Regions from separate parts of the Pseudomonas sp. LS2P72 genome, predicted to be linked through region 1. Evidence: predicted binding sites of a transcription regulator. Region 1 holds the regulator's gene; each other region holds the start of a gene.

The links. Region 1 encodes sigma-54, which starts transcription at its own class of promoters, with help from an activator protein. Its sites were predicted from a motif close to ANTGGCATNNANNTTGCTNT; they were not measured.
Positions count from the first base shown of each region.
Region 2: a site for sigma-54 is predicted at 2,217-2,236, ahead of ACYZUA_RS11375 (circularly permuted type 2 ATP-grasp protein). Genes of this name have one in related genera too.
Region 3: a site for sigma-54 is predicted at 1,688-1,707, ahead of glnK (P-II family nitrogen regulator). Genes of this name have one in related genera too.
Region 4: a site for sigma-54 is predicted at 2,296-2,315, ahead of ACYZUA_RS06830 (pilin). Genes of this name have one in related genera too.

Region 1 is NZ_CM142708.1:5,937,895-5,941,520, reverse strand. It holds gene ptsN (PTS IIA-like nitrogen regulatory protein PtsN) at 1-266, opposite strand, end outside; gene hpf (ribosome hibernation-promoting factor, HPF/YfiA family) at 279-587, opposite strand; gene ACYZUA_RS27315 (RNA polymerase factor sigma-54) at 662-2,155, opposite strand; gene lptB (LPS export ABC transporter ATP-binding protein) at 2,340-3,065, opposite strand; gene lptA (lipopolysaccharide transport periplasmic protein LptA) at 3,065-3,613, opposite strand; gene lptC (LPS export ABC transporter periplasmic protein LptC) at 3,600-3,626, opposite strand, start outside.
Region 2 is NZ_CM142708.1:2,452,654-2,456,279, reverse strand. It holds gene ACYZUA_RS11380 (alpha-E domain-containing protein) at 1-763, opposite strand, end outside; gene ACYZUA_RS11375 (circularly permuted type 2 ATP-grasp protein) at 776-2,185, opposite strand; gene ACYZUA_RS11370 (ribonuclease E inhibitor RraB) at 2,588-2,929, opposite strand; gene ACYZUA_RS11365 (hypothetical protein) at 3,143-3,376, opposite strand; gene ACYZUA_RS11360 (PLDc N-terminal domain-containing protein) at 3,586-3,626, opposite strand, start outside.
Region 3 is NZ_CM142708.1:761,821-765,446, forward strand. It holds gene ACYZUA_RS03400 (HigA family addiction module antitoxin) at 1-324, shown strand; partial or broken gene ACYZUA_RS03405 (BRO-N domain-containing protein) at 275-796, opposite strand; gene ACYZUA_RS03410 (accessory factor UbiK family protein) at 1,235-1,495, opposite strand; gene glnK (P-II family nitrogen regulator) at 1,914-2,252, shown strand; gene ACYZUA_RS03420 (ammonium transporter) at 2,288-3,625, shown strand.
Region 4 is NZ_CM142708.1:1,481,183-1,484,808, reverse strand. It holds gene ACYZUA_RS06845 (DUF748 domain-containing protein) at 1-607, shown strand, start outside; gene ACYZUA_RS06840 (DUF2845 domain-containing protein) at 604-903, shown strand; gene ACYZUA_RS06835 (BON domain-containing protein) at 1,171-1,524, opposite strand; gene ACYZUA_RS06830 (pilin) at 1,833-2,249, opposite strand; gene pilB (type IV-A pilus assembly ATPase PilB) at 2,475-3,626, shown strand, end outside.

The DNA.
Region 1 (3,626 bases):
TCGATGGGTGCATCAAGGTGCATCAGGGCGCTGATGGGCGAGGTGCAGCCCTTCAGGCGGCAATGGGGGATGGCGATGCCGTTGCCAAAACCGGTTGAACCGAGTTTTTCACGGGCAATCAGAGCCTCGAAGACATCTTGCATCTCCAGATCCGGCACTTCTTTGTGGATAAGGTTGGCAATTTGCTCGAGGGCTTTCTTTTTACTGCCGCCCGGCACGTTCACGAGGGAACGGCCGGGGGTCAGGATGCTTTCAAGTCGGATCATGGGTTGGGAGTGTTAACGACCGGTCGCGCCCTGGAGGAGGCTTTGGGTCTTTTCCTTATGCTTTTTGAGTTGTTTATCCAGCTTGTCGGTCAGTGCGTCGATCGCCGCGTACATATCGGTATGCTCCGCGTTTGCGACCACTTCATTGCCGGGAATATGCAGCGTGGCTTCGATTTTCTGCTTGAGCTTCTCGACCGTCATCGTGACCTGCACGTTGGTGATCTTGTCGAAATGCCTCTCTAATCGTTCGAGTTTTTCGCCGATGTAGGTGCGAAGAGGTTCGGTCACTTCCAGTTGGTGTCCACTGATGTTGACTTGCATACAGCTTCTCCTTCGTTGCCAGTGCATAAAGCGGCAGGCAGAAATGCCTGCCACTGGAACGCTGTGGCGTGGCTCTACATCAACCGCTTGCGTTCGCTCGAAGGCGCGATCCCGAGGGATTCGCGGTACTTGGCGACGGTGCGGCGAGCCACCTGAATGCCTTGTGCCTCCAGTAAACCAGCGATCTTGCTGTCACTCAACGGCTTTTTCTGATTTTCCGCGGCAACCAGTTTTTTGATGATCGCGCGGATCGCCGTGGACGAGCATTCACCGCCCTCGGAGGTGCTGACATGGCTGGAGAAAAAGTATTTCAGTTCATATATGCCCCGAGGGGTATGCATGAATTTTTGCGTGGTCACCCGTGAAATCGTCGACTCGTGCATGCCCACCGCTTCGGCGATGTCATGCAGGACCAGCGGTTTCATGGCCTCGTCGCCGTATTCAAGAAAGCCGCGCTGATGCTCGACGATTTGAGTGGCGACTTTCATCAGGGTTTCGTTGCGGCTTTGCAGGCTCTTGATGAACCAGCGGGCTTCTTGCAACTGATTGCGCATGAAGGTGTTGTCGGCGCTGGTGTCGGCGCGGCGCACGAAACCGGCGTATTGAGCGTTGACCCGCAGTCGTGGCACGGATTCCTGGTTCAGCTCCACCAGCCAACGCTCGTTGTCCTTGCGTACGATCACGTCGGGAACGACGTATTCGGCTTCGCCGGACTCGATTTGCGAGCCTGGGCGCGGGTTGAGGCTCTGCACCAGTTCAATAACCTGGCGCAGTTCGTCTTCCTTGAGCTTCATGCGACGCATCAGTTGGCTGTAGTCGCGGCTGCCGAGCAGATCGATGTAATCGGTGACCAGGCGTTTGGCCTCGACCAGCCAAGGCGTCTTGGCGGGCAACTGGCGCAATTGCAGCAGCAGGCATTCGCCCAGGTTGCGTGCGCCGATGCCAGCGGGTTCGAATTGCTGGATGCGGTGCAGGACGGCTTCGATTTCGTCCAGTTCGATGTCCAGTTCCGGATCGAAGGCTTCGAGAATCTCCTCGAGGGTTTCGTCCAGGTAGCCCTGATTGTTGATGCAGTCGATCAGGGTCACGGCGATCAGTCGATCGGTGTCGGACATCGGAGCCAGGTTCAGTTGCCACAGCAGGTGGCTTTGCAGGCTTTCGCCGGCCGATGTCCGGGTGGTGAAGTCCCACTCGTCGTCATCGTTGCTCGGCAGGCTGCTGGCGCTGGTCTGGTAGACGTCTTCCCACGCGGTATCCACGGGCAGTTCGTTGGGGATGCGCTCGTTCCAGTCGCCTTCCTCGAGGTTATCAACCGTCGGGGCGGTTTCCTGGTAGGAGGGTTCCTGAATGTCGACGTTGGGTTGCTGTTCGGCTTTGTCGGCCAAGGGGTCGGCGTTATCGAAGTCGTCGCCTTCTTCCTGGCGTTCGAGCATCGGATTGGACTCCAGGGCCTCCTGGATTTCCTGTTGCAGGTCCAGGGTCGACAATTGGAGCAGGCGGATGGCCTGTTGCAGCTGCGGTGTCATCGTCAGCTGCTGGCCCATTCTCAAGACTAGCGATGGTTTCATGGCAGGGGCTTAACACCTTATTCGCCGGCGCACATGCGCCATCCACTACAGGGCGCCGGAGCGCCAAACATAAGCAAATTATATGCCCGAAACTGCAGCGTTTGCCTAGAGCGCTGTAACAATAAAAAAATATTGATTTTTTATTGAGACAAGCGCCCGGGCAACCAGCCAGACACCTCAGTGCTTACAGGCGGAACTCATGGCCCAGATACACTTCCTTGACCAGGTCGTTGGCCAGGATGGTGGCAGAGTCGCCTTCGGCGATCAGTTGGCCATCGTTGACGATGTAGGCGGTTTCGCAGATATCCAGGGTTTCACGGACGTTGTGGTCAGTGATCAGCACGCCAATGCCCTTGGCCTTGAGGTGGTAGATGATCTGTTTGATATCGCCCACCGAAATCGGGTCCACGCCAGCGAAAGGTTCGTCGAGCAGGATGAATTTCGGGTTGGTAGCCAGGGCCCGGGCAATTTCCACGCGGCGGCGTTCACCACCGGACAGGCTCATCCCGAGGCTGTCGCGGATGTGGCTGATGTGGAATTCCTGCAGCAGGCTTTCCAACTCTTTGCGACGGCCGGCCTTGTCGAGTTCCTTGCGGGTCTCGAGGATCGCCATGATGTTGTCGGCTACCGAGAGTTTGCGGAAGATCGATGCTTCTTGCGGAAGATAGCCGATACCGGCCTTCGCACGACCGTGCATAGGCTGGTGGCTGACATCCAGGTCGTCAATCAGTACGCGGCCCTGATCGGCCTGTACCAGGCCGACAATCATGTAAAAGCAGGTGGTCTTGCCAGCGCCGTTGGGACCTAGCAGGCCGACAATCTGACCGCTGTCGATCGACAGACTGACGTCACGCACGACCTGGCGGCTCTTGTAGCTCTTGGCCAGATGCTGAGCTTTCAGAGTTGCCATTACTGGGCCTTTTGCTCGTCGGTTTTCTTCTTCGGCTGGATCACCATGTCGATGCGCGGGCGCGACTCGGTGACCTTGTTGCCCGTCGCGCGACCGGCGCTCGCAAGCTTTTTCACCGTGTCGTAGACGATTTTCTCGCCTTGGGTGACGTTGTTGTCCTTGTCGATGACTTTGGCACGATCGATCAACACGACGCGGTTTTGCGATGCGTGGTACTGGATGGTCACTCCGTAGCCCTGAACCGGCTTGGTGTCGCCAGCCGTCTGCATCTGCTCGAAGTAGGCCAGATTGCCCACCGAAGTCACCACGTCGATGTCGCCGGCCGGGGTGCGGGTGATGGTCACAGTATTGCCTTTAACAATCATCGAGCCCTGGGTAATGATCACGTCACCTTTATAGGTGGCAACACCATTCTTGTCGTCCAGTTGGGCGTCGTCGGCCTGGATGCGGATAGGCTGCTCTTGATCGTTCGGCAGAGCCCAGGCGCTCACGCTTCCCAGTGCTGCGCTCAGACCGAGCAAAATAGGGAGGGTTTTAACGAGCCTCATACTGTCCTCTTAC
Region 2 (3,626 bases), 2.9 Mb from region 1:
GGATCTGGTCGATTTCTTCGGTGCAGGCGCGCAATGAACGCGGAACGTCTGCGCGCAATAACAGCAACTCAGCCACATGCCGGGCGCCGGGCGCATCGCGGTAGATCTCGGTGTAGGCCTCGAACGAGGACAACGCCCGCAGCAAAGCACTCCACTGGTAATACGCGTGAGCGGTGCCATCGCTGACCGCCTCGGCCTGATCGCCAGCCATTTCGTAGCGGGCGTCGAGCAGGCGCAACGTGTTGTCGGCCCTTTCGATAAACGTCCCCAGACGAATGAAGCGGAACGCATCGTTACGCATGATCGTGCCGTAGGACGCGCCGCGGAACAGGTGGGAACGTTCCTTGATCCACTCGCAGAAACGGCTCATGCCGTAGCGGCTCAATCCCTGATCGGCAATCCCGCGGATTTCCAGCCAGGTGGCATTGATGTTTTCCCACATGTCAGCGGTGATTCGCCCACGCACCGCATGGGCACTGGCCCGCGCGGCGCCGAGGCAACTGTAGATGCTCGCCGGGTTGGCCGCATCCAGGGCGAAGAAATGCAGCAGCCGTTCAGCATGCAGATCGCCGTGGCGCTCCAGGTAATCGTCCAGGGTGCCGGTGATCAGCAACGGCATGGCGAGTTCATGCAGGCCGTCACCGCGGCCATCCTGTGGCATCAGCGACAGCGAATAACTGATGTCGAGCATCCGTGCGAGGTTTTCCGCCCGCTCCAGGTAACGTGACATCCAATACAAATCCGAGGCAGTTCTACTTAACATGGCAGGCTTCCTTCAATCCTCGACCACCCAGGTGTCCTTGGTTCCGCCGCCCTGGGATGAATTCACCACCAGGGAGCCTTCGCGCAGGGCAACACGGGTCAAACCGCCGGGCACAACCCGGGTTTCGCGGCCAGACAATACAAACGGACGCAGGTCGATGTGGCGTGGAGCGATGCCGTTTTCGACAAAGGTCGGACAGGTCGACAGGGACAACGTCGGTTGTGCGATGTACGCGTGGGGCTTGGCTTTGATCCGCGCGCGGAAAGATTCGATTTCCGCCGCCGTCGCCGCCGGCCCGACCAGCATTCCGTAACCGCCGGAGCCCTGGGTTTCCTTGACCACCAGCTCTGGAAGATTGGCCAGTACGTGGGACAGTTCGGAGGGATTACGACACTGCCACGTCGGCACATTCTTCAGAATCGGCTCTTCATCCAGGTAGAAACGGATCATGTCCGTGACGAATGGATACACCGACTTGTCGTCCGCGACCCCGGTACCGATGGCATTCGCCAGCACCACATTGCCGGAGCGGTACGACGACAGCAGCCCTGGAACGCCGAGCATCGAGTCCGGGTTGAACGCCAGCGGATCGAGGAATGCATCGTCGAGGCGACGGTAAATCACGTCGACGGCTTTCGGCCCGTCCGTGGTGCGCATGAACACCTTGTCATCCCGCACGAACAGGTCCGCGCCTTCCACCAGTTCAACGCCCATTTCCCGCGCCAGAAACGCATGTTCAAAGAACGCGCTGTTGAAACGACCCGGCGTCAGTACCACCACGCTCGGGTTATCAATCGGGCTGGAGCTTTTCAGGGTGTCAAGCAACAGATTCGGATAGTGGTCGATAGGAGCAATGCGCTGGGCAGCGAACAACTCGGGGAACAACCGCATCATCATCTTGCGGTCTTCCAGCATGTAGCTGACGCCGCTCGGCGTACGAAGATTGTCTTCAAGCACGTAGTACGTGCCGTCGCCATCGCGCACCAGATCAACACCGGAGATGTGGGAATAGATATCGCGGTGCAGATTCAGTCCTTGCATCGCCAACTGGTATTGCTCGTTGGCCAGCACCTGCTCGGCCGGGATGATGCCGGCCTTGATAATGCGCTGCTCGTGATAGAGGTCGGCGAGAAACATGTTCAACGCCTTGACCCGCTGAATGCAGCCGCGCTCGACAACTCGCCATTCACTGGCGGGAATGCTGCGGGGGATGGTGTCGAAGGGAATCAGGCGCTCTGTCCCTTGCTCATCACCATAGAGCGTGAATGTTATCCCGGCGCGATGAAATAACAGATCGGCCTCGCGTCGCCGTTGTGCCAAAAGCTCGTCAGGCGTTTCGGACAGCCAACGGGCAAACTCCCGATAATGCGGGCGGACCTGGCCGCCGGCATCGTACATCTCATCAAAATAGGTGCGGATCATGCCGTACTCCTTGTCACCCGGACATCTGGGCTTCGCAAAGCCCGTGCCATCGGCATAAACGCTTTGATATCAATCAGTTGGATAATCACACTGCACGCACCGCACCAATCCTGTGCGGTAAATGCCCCCACCCGATCGCCCCCGCTTCATTGCGAAGCAATGTTGTCGCCTATCACCAGCATAGTCAGAGTTGATTTCACTGCCCGGGAGTCGATGCGGATAATCCGCGCATTCGCTGGAATTCTTGAGGAATTTCCCTTTGGCCGCCTGTTTAGGCGGCTTTTTTTTGCGTTTTTGAAACGTTATGAATCAAAACACGATCAAGAGATCGTTCCAAACCCTACAAACGAAAACGGCCAACCCTGAGGTCAGCCGTTGCTGAGTATTGTCACTGTTCATAAGTTATGCGAGTCGCCCTCGTACCTCCTGCTTGACGCCCCATCCTTCGATGATGCCGCCCAAAGGCTCGACCACCGCCTCGAAATCCTGCTCAAAATCGCCGATGCCGTCATAAGTGGCGTACATCACTTTGCTCAGCTCCAGGTACCACGCGCCGTCATCGCGCACGCTGATTTGTGCATTCAAGGATTCACCACAGTAATGCCCTGCCGCCCTGCGCGCCCGCTCCTCGTCCGGGAAAATGGCGTAGAACTCGATGGGATGGAATCGTGAAAAGTCGAAACCGCCTTCTTTCATGCGGCGCAAGACGCTGGTGCTGATGTCTTCTTGATAGGCTGTGCTCATGAAACGTCCCCCTCAGACTGATGGATAGACTTTCCGTATTCCCGGCACTCGCAACCGAATGGGGCGAGCGATGCGGCAACAACGTTGCCGGTGGGAAGCAAGCATGTAGCTGACAAGACCAGACCTTAGCGATCCGTTCGCTGATCTCGATTGCAGAGTAGCCTCAAGATAGAGCCGCTGCCAAGGCCTGGTTAGGAATGTGACAGGAGATGTTCAGATTGGCGTGATGCTGAGGATTTCAATGCTGTACTGGGACTTCAGACTTTTGACAGTCGGATCATCGGTGCGCCCTTCCAGATCGTTGAGGTCCAGTTCGGCAGCCACAGGCAGACACCGGGCGCGAATGAGTTTCGCAGCTTGCTCGTTGTTCGGGCATTCATCGCTCTCGAACACCTCGTCAACTTGTTCACCGTGATCATCAACGAAAGTGACTTTCCACTTTTGCATCAGGTGCCTCCTCGATAAAACCCATGGATGGGCTTACATGTATCTCGACATTCTTCCCCGGCCAATCGTTCAACCGGACCTTCTACATCTTTAAGTGAAGCATGCCTTCATAGAGGGTTTCCAGGTACTCGCTGGTCGGGTGTTGCTCATGGGAAGTGCTCCGATGAATGCGGTGGCAACGGACGGTTACCTGCCCATGATGGTCACTGTCAAATCCTTACGTTGCCCCTTGGCCCGGCAATAGCCCAGA
Region 3 (3,626 bases), 1.2 Mb from region 1:
ATGAAAAGGAATGGAATGCGCCCGATTCATCCTGGTGAAATTCTCAGCGAAGAGTTTTTGAAGCCGCTGGATACTGCAACCGAGGCTTTGGCTCGATTGCTGAACGAGCCAGAGGCGGTAATAGGCGATGTTGTGAGTCAGCAGGTCGGTGTCAGTGCAAGTCTGGCGAAGAAGCTATCCATCCACCTGAACACCACGCCCGAGTTCTGGCTGAACCTGCAGTTGACTTACGATCTGCATAAAGCCGAAATCGAGCGTGGTCGCGCTTTGGCCACTAAAGCGATTGCAACATCCGCGAAGCACGCTTCCACCAAGGCGCATTGACCGTACGTTGCGTCCGTTCACCATCCGCAAGCATGTGCGGAACATCCTGCAACCGAATCCACGGTTGATTATTCCAGTGCAACAGGCTCAGTGACATCTCAGGCCAGCTCAGCAGGCTCAGAATCGGGCGTTCGGTTGAGGTGGGTTGTTGGGCGTCTCTGAGGGCGGGGACGACGTCGTGGGTTAGCCATTCGCGCAGCGCCCGGTATTCGGGGCATTAGTGGTAGACGAGTAGGGCGTAGGCGCCGGACTCGCTGATCAGCAGGGTGTTTTCGATGGTGCCGTGGATGACGACTCGCGCGGATTGATGTTGATCGGGATCGAGTTTGCGGACGGCGCGTTCGTCGAGGAAAAGACGAAGCAGACGGCCTAAGTCTCGGGCGCTGAACCAAGGCTGGTTTTCGATCAAAAGCGCGTGAAGGTGGAGTTTGTGGCGGATGAAGACGTGAGGGATTAGATAGTTTTCTTCCATGGTGCAGCTCCCGGATGCGAATGAAGGAAACTGCCTCTGATCGTCGCCAAACGAAAAGGGTGGCAGCTATACGCGGGTTGGCGAACCGGTGCATCCGGAAACCGGCAGACCCGAAGGTCTCCCACGCATAGCCGCCATAATTCGAGATGGGGATAATTCCCTGGTTCGAACGTGGTCGCGATGCGTTTAGATGCTATCCGGGTCGCCAAACCCAGTGCTGAACATTCAGCAGAAGGTGAGCTTGGGAATCGCGGCCTTACGACGCAATCGGACGGCGGTGGTTTTGTTGTAGGAAGGTGCCTGGATTTTTGAGCGCTTAAAGATCAAAAGATCGCAGCCTTCGGCAGCTCCTACGGTTGAATCTGAAGGTCGTTCCGACCTTATCGCGAGCAGGCTCGCTCCCACAGTGGATTGGGTTTCACCGTGGGATCTGCGGTGTTACTCGACTGGTGGATTCAGCTTCGCTTCAAGCTCCGCCACTTTCGCTTCAAGACTCTCCAGCCGTGCACGGGTCCGTGCAAGCACGACCATCTGGCTATCAAACTCTTCCCGGCTCACCAGATCCAGCTTGCTGAAGCCGCTCTGCAACAGCGCCTTGAACTGGCTTTCGATTTCGCTTTTCGGCAGTGGGGTGTCGCCGCTGAAGAGGCGGGAGGCGGTGCCGCTCAGGGCGTCGAGGAAGTCTTTGGGCGCGAGCATGGGAAATGTCCTGTCAACAATGGCGGGCAGTGTATCACGCAGCGTCTATAGTCAATCTCGCCGTCAGGGGTGCACGCTTTTCGCGCATGGGGACGGACGGCTGCGCACTGTTGTTGTGCGTATCCGTCGGGCCATGTGCGCGAAGCCGCTTGCAGCAGCGGCCAAAGGCTTGAAATCAGTGGGTTTTGGCGAGATGGCAAGCTTTCTGCTTAGTCGGTAGTGACCCATGCACTGATGCAGTCGCTGTGACGAATGCAGTGCGCCAAGCGGAACGGGGGAAGTGTTTCGTGCGGAGTGGTTAGCAGGCGTCGGACGGGCAGGTAAGGCCGACGATGCGTTACAAAGCCAGGCACTGCGCTTAGACTTGAGTCGGGTTTGTTTTCCTGGGGCAAGTCCACCAATTCGGGAGAGAGTTTTCATGAAGCTAGTCACTGCCATCATCAAGCCGTTCAAACTGGACGACGTACGCGAGTCGCTGTCCGAGATCGGCGTGCAGGGCATTACCGTTACTGAAGTCAAAGGCTTCGGTCGGCAGAAGGGTCACACCGAGCTGTACCGCGGCGCGGAATACGTGGTCGATTTCCTGCCAAAGGTGAAGATTGATGTCGCCATTGACGACAAGGATCTTGACCGGGTTATCGAGGCGATAACCAAGGCTGCCAACACCGGCAAGATCGGGGACGGCAAGATCTTCGTGGTCAATCTGGAACAGGCGATTCGCATCCGTACCGGCGAAACCGATACCGACGCAATCTAAGCCGCCACAAACCCAACGCCCCAGGAGAAAACAATATGACTCTGCGTAAATTCGCAGGGCTAGGAGCCCTGTTGTCCCTCGTAATACCCAGCCTGGCCATGGCGGCAGACGAAGTGGCGGCCCCAGTCCTCAATTCCGGCGACACTGCCTGGATGATGACCTCGACAGCCCTCGTGCTGTTCATGACCATTCCCGGCCTCGCGCTGTTCTACGGCGGCATGGTTCGCTCCAAAAACATTCTGTCCGTGATGATGCAGTGCTTCGCCATTACCGGTCTGATCAGCATCCTGTGGGTCATTTATGGCTACAGCATCGCGTTCGACACCACCGGCATGGAGCAGGGCGTCGTCAACTTCAACTCATTCTTCGGCGGCATGGGCAAGGCTTTCCTCGCCGGTGTCACGCCCTCGAGCCTGACCGGTCCCGCGGCGCTGTTCCCTGAGGCGGTGTTCATCACCTTCCAGATGACCTTCGCCATCATCACCCCTGCGCTGATCGTCGGTGCCTTCGCCGAGCGGATGAAGTTCTCCGCGATGCTGATCTTCATGGGTATCTGGTTCACCCTGGTTTATGCACCCATTGCGCACATGGTCTGGTCCGGCAACGGCGGCCTGATGTGGGACTGGGGCGTGCTGGACTTCGCTGGCGGCACCGTGGTGCATATCAACGCCGGTGTGGCCGGTCTGATTGCCTGCCTGGTGCTGGGCAAGCGTAAAGGCTTCCCGACCACCCCGATGGCGCCGCACAACCTCGGTTACACCCTGATGGGCGCCGCCATGCTGTGGGTTGGCTGGTTCGGCTTCAACGCCGGTTCCGCCGCAGCCGCCAACGGCACGGCCGGCATGGCGATGCTGGTGACCCAGATCGCAACTGCCGCCGCTGCACTGGGCTGGATGTTCGCCGAGTGGATTACTCACGGCAAACCAAGTGCCCTGGGTATCGCTTCGGGTGTTGTGGCCGGTCTGGTTGCAATCACCCCAGCCGCTGGCACTGTGGGGCCGATGGGCGCTCTGGTCATCGGTCTGGCAGCCGGCGTGGTGTGCTTCTTCTGCGCCACCACGCTGAAACGCAAACTCGGCTATGACGATTCCCTGGACGCCTTCGGTGTGCACGGCATCGGCGGTATCCTCGGCGCGATTCTGACCGGTGTGTTCGCTGCACCGGCCCTGGGCGGCTTCGGCACTGTCACCGACATCGGTGCACAAGTCTGGATTCAACTGAAAGGCGTAGGCTTCACGGTGATCTACACCGCGATCGTCACCTACATCATCCTTAAGGTGCTGGACGCTGTCATGGGTCTGCGTATCACTGAGGAAGAAGAGGCGGTCGGCATCGATCTGGCACTTCACAACGAACGCGGCTACAACTTGTAAG
Region 4 (3,626 bases), 1.9 Mb from region 1:
CAAAATGATTGGCGGACTGATCAGTGGCGGTGGTTCGGAAGATTTGGGCACTGTGTCGTTTGCCCCGGGTTCAAGCGACCTGAGCAAGGAGGCCGAGGGTTCGCTGGTCAAACTGTCCCAGGCGCTCAAGGAACGTCCGGCCCTGCGCCTGGAAATCGAAGGCACGGCTGCTGCAAGCAGCGATGGCCCACTGATCGCCGAACAACGTCTGGAGCGGGAATACCAGTACAACTACTACAAGATGCTCCAGCGTCGCGGTGACAAGGTGCCGGCTCAGGCTTCACTGCTGCAAGTACCCGATAACGAGAAAGGTCCGCTGCTGGAAGGGATCTATCGCACGCGTCTGAAGACTCAGCCGCCCGCCGAGTGGAAGGATCTTGGCAAGGAAGAACGCACGGTAAAAATGCGCGAAGGCGTGATCAAGTTCTGGAGTTCCAGCGACGTGCTGTTGCGTCAGTTGGGTCAGGAGCGCGCCAGCAGCATCAAGGATTATCTGGTCGACAAGGGTCAGTTGGCCGATGACCGCGTGTACTTCATCGACGCTAACCTCGGCGAAGCGGAAAGTGACGGTCGGGTGGTTACGCCGCTGCATCTGGACGCCGAGTGACAGGCGCGAAATGGCTGATAAGCCTGGCTCTGGCGATAGCCGCCAGCCAGGCCTCGGCAGCCGATACCCTGCGCTGTGGCAGTCAATTGGTCAGTGTCGGCGACAGGTCCAGCGAAGTGCTGCACAAATGTGGTGAACCGGTCAGCCGCGATCTGTTGGGCTACAAGCGCAGCGCCAACCGACGAGAGGAATTTCAAGTCGAGGAATGGACCTACGGGCCCAACGGCGGGATGTACCAGTACCTGCGTTTTGAAGGTAATCGTTTGAAGCAGATCACCAGCAAGCGCGGCAACTGAACCCACCACAACTCAATGTGGGAGCGAGCCTGCTCGCGAAGGCGGATTAACGTTCAACACATCTGTTGGCTGAAAGTCCGCTTTCGCGAGCAGGCTCGCTCCCACAGTTGTTTTAGGTCGCCCACAATAGAACAGGCCCCGACACGAATGCCGGGGCCTGTAATGGCCACATCCTTATGGCCTTTCGCATGAACTCTCCTGAGGCGGCAGGCGTATTGCTCGGCCCGCCTGTCGCGCCTTCTCCCAGTCCAGGCGAGAAGTCTTGCCTTACTCGGCTTTCAGGCCGTCAGCGGACACCGCTTTGACGCCTTTGATTTTCTTGGCAATGGCCACCGCAGTAGTTTTCTGAGCGTCGGTCACCGCAACGGTGGACGACAGGGACACAACGCCTTTGTTGGTTTCGACTTTGATATCGGTACCAGGAATGCCTTTTTCAGTCACCAGGTCTGTTTTGACTTTGGTGGTGATCCAGGTATCGGAAACATCCTCTTTCGCTTCAGTAACCTCACCAGCGGCCAGCATCATAGGTGCTTGAGTGGCTTGGGTCTGAGCAAATGCAGTGTTGGCCATGGTCAGGGTCAGCGCGGTAGCAGTAGCGGCAGCGATAGCGAACTTCTTCATACGAGTAACTCCTGTTTTTCATAAAGTCTGCTGCGTGTCTTGTCAGCAGGGTTACTGGAGATATTGCGAACGCTGTGCCAACTTTGAAATCGACAATAAATCGTTATAAATCATTAACTTATAAAAATGATCAATTTTCGGAATCATGCAAATTGCATGAGTTGGAAATTATCGACATGCAAGTTGCGGGTTTTGCCGCAGGCCTAAGGCCATGAATTGTCGGGATTTTCTTGCCGGCGTGATGACCATTGAATTTCAGACAAAAAATACCCCGCCATTTAGGCGGGGTAGGTGCAGCAGGCGCTAACTCAAACGCCTGGGCAGCTAGGAGTCGAATAGTCCTTGGCGGCAGTAGTTGCGCAAGTCCAACCGGCAGTCGCGCTACGAGAAATGGTAATGGTCTTGCCCAGTACAGGCGCCGGGGCATTGATCAGCGTACATACGATGGTTCCGGTACCAGCGGCAACAGTCCCCGTCACTGCAAGGTTGCAGTTCTGAGTAGCAGCAACTGTCGCATTGACGTTGGCAAGGGTCGGATCGGCGGACCCTGCATTAATGACATCTTCATAAGGCACTTTCAGCGCCGAGACTTCGGCAATACCCGCCGTCACTTTGGCCCGGGCCTGATACTTGGAGTACTGCGGCAACGCAAACGTCGCCAGAATCCCGATGATCGCCACCACGATCAGCAGCTCGATCAGGGTAAAACCTTTTTGAGTCTTCATAGACAAGCTCCATGCATGAGTCGAAATCTCATGATCTGAATTAGCCGCAGCACAGCCCATGCCAAGCGCCGCGCCCCCTGTTGGCGGGACGCGAGGCGAGTGCAACGCCCTTTCCTACCCCCGGAATCCGCACTATCTGACACTTTTTGTCACCTGAACGCCGCTGGTTTGGTTCCTCCGCTTGACTAGGCTATAAGTCATGAACTGTCTGCGTCCGGTATCCCAATGAATGACATCGTCCTTAGCGGTCTGGCCAAGCAACTGGTCCTGGCCGAGCTGCTCACTGACAAAAGCGCGCAACAGGCGTATCAGCAAGCCCAACGCAACAAAATCTCCCTGGTCAGTTTTCTGGTGCAGAACAAACTGGTGAAGAGTCGCCAGATCGCCGAGATCGCTTCAGAACACTTCGGCATGGCCTTGCTCGACCTCAACTGTCTGGAAAAAGAAACCCAACCCAGGGGGCTGGTCAGCGAGAAGCTGATTCGCCAGCACCACGTGCTGCCCCTCTGGCGGCGCGGCAACAAGTTGTTTGTGGGCGTTTCCGACCCGAGTAATCAGCAAGCCATCAATGATATCCAGTTCAGCACCGGGCTGAATACCGAAGCCATTCTGGTGGAGGACGACAAGCTCAGCGACGCCATCGAAAAATTCTTCGATACCCAAGGCACCGGCATGGAAGACATGGCCGACGTTGACCTCGATGGCGTGGACATCGAGTCGATCGATGACAATAAACAGGACGCCATCGCCGGACAGGATGCCGATGACGCGCCCGTGGTGCGCTTCGTCCACAAGATGCTGCTGGACGCGATCAAAAGCGGCTCTTCCGACCTGCATTTCGAGCCCTACGAAAAAACCTACCGCGTGAGGATGCGCACCGACGGTATTTTGCGTGAGGTCGCCAAGCCACCGATTCACTTGGCCAATCGCATCGCCGCGCGGCTGAAAGTCATGGCCAGTCTCGACATCTCCGAACGGCGTCGGCCCCAGGACGGGCGGATCAAGATGCGCCTGTCCAAGAGCAAATCCATCGACTTTCGGGTCAATACCCTGCCGACCCTGTGGGGCGAGAAAGTGGTGATCCGGATCCTCGACCCGTCCAGCGCTCAAATGGGCATCGACGCTCTCGGCTATGAGCCCGATCAGAAAGACCTGTACATGGCCGCCCTCAAGCAGCCACAGGGGATGATTCTGGTAACCGGGCCGACCGGCTCGGGCAAGACCGTGTCGCTCTACACCGGGCTGAACATTCTCAACACCGTGGACATCAACATCTCCACCGCCGAAGACCCGGTGGAGATCAACATGGAAGGCATCAACCAGGTCAACGTCAATCCCAAACAGGGAATGGACTTCGCCCAAGCGCTACGCTCATTT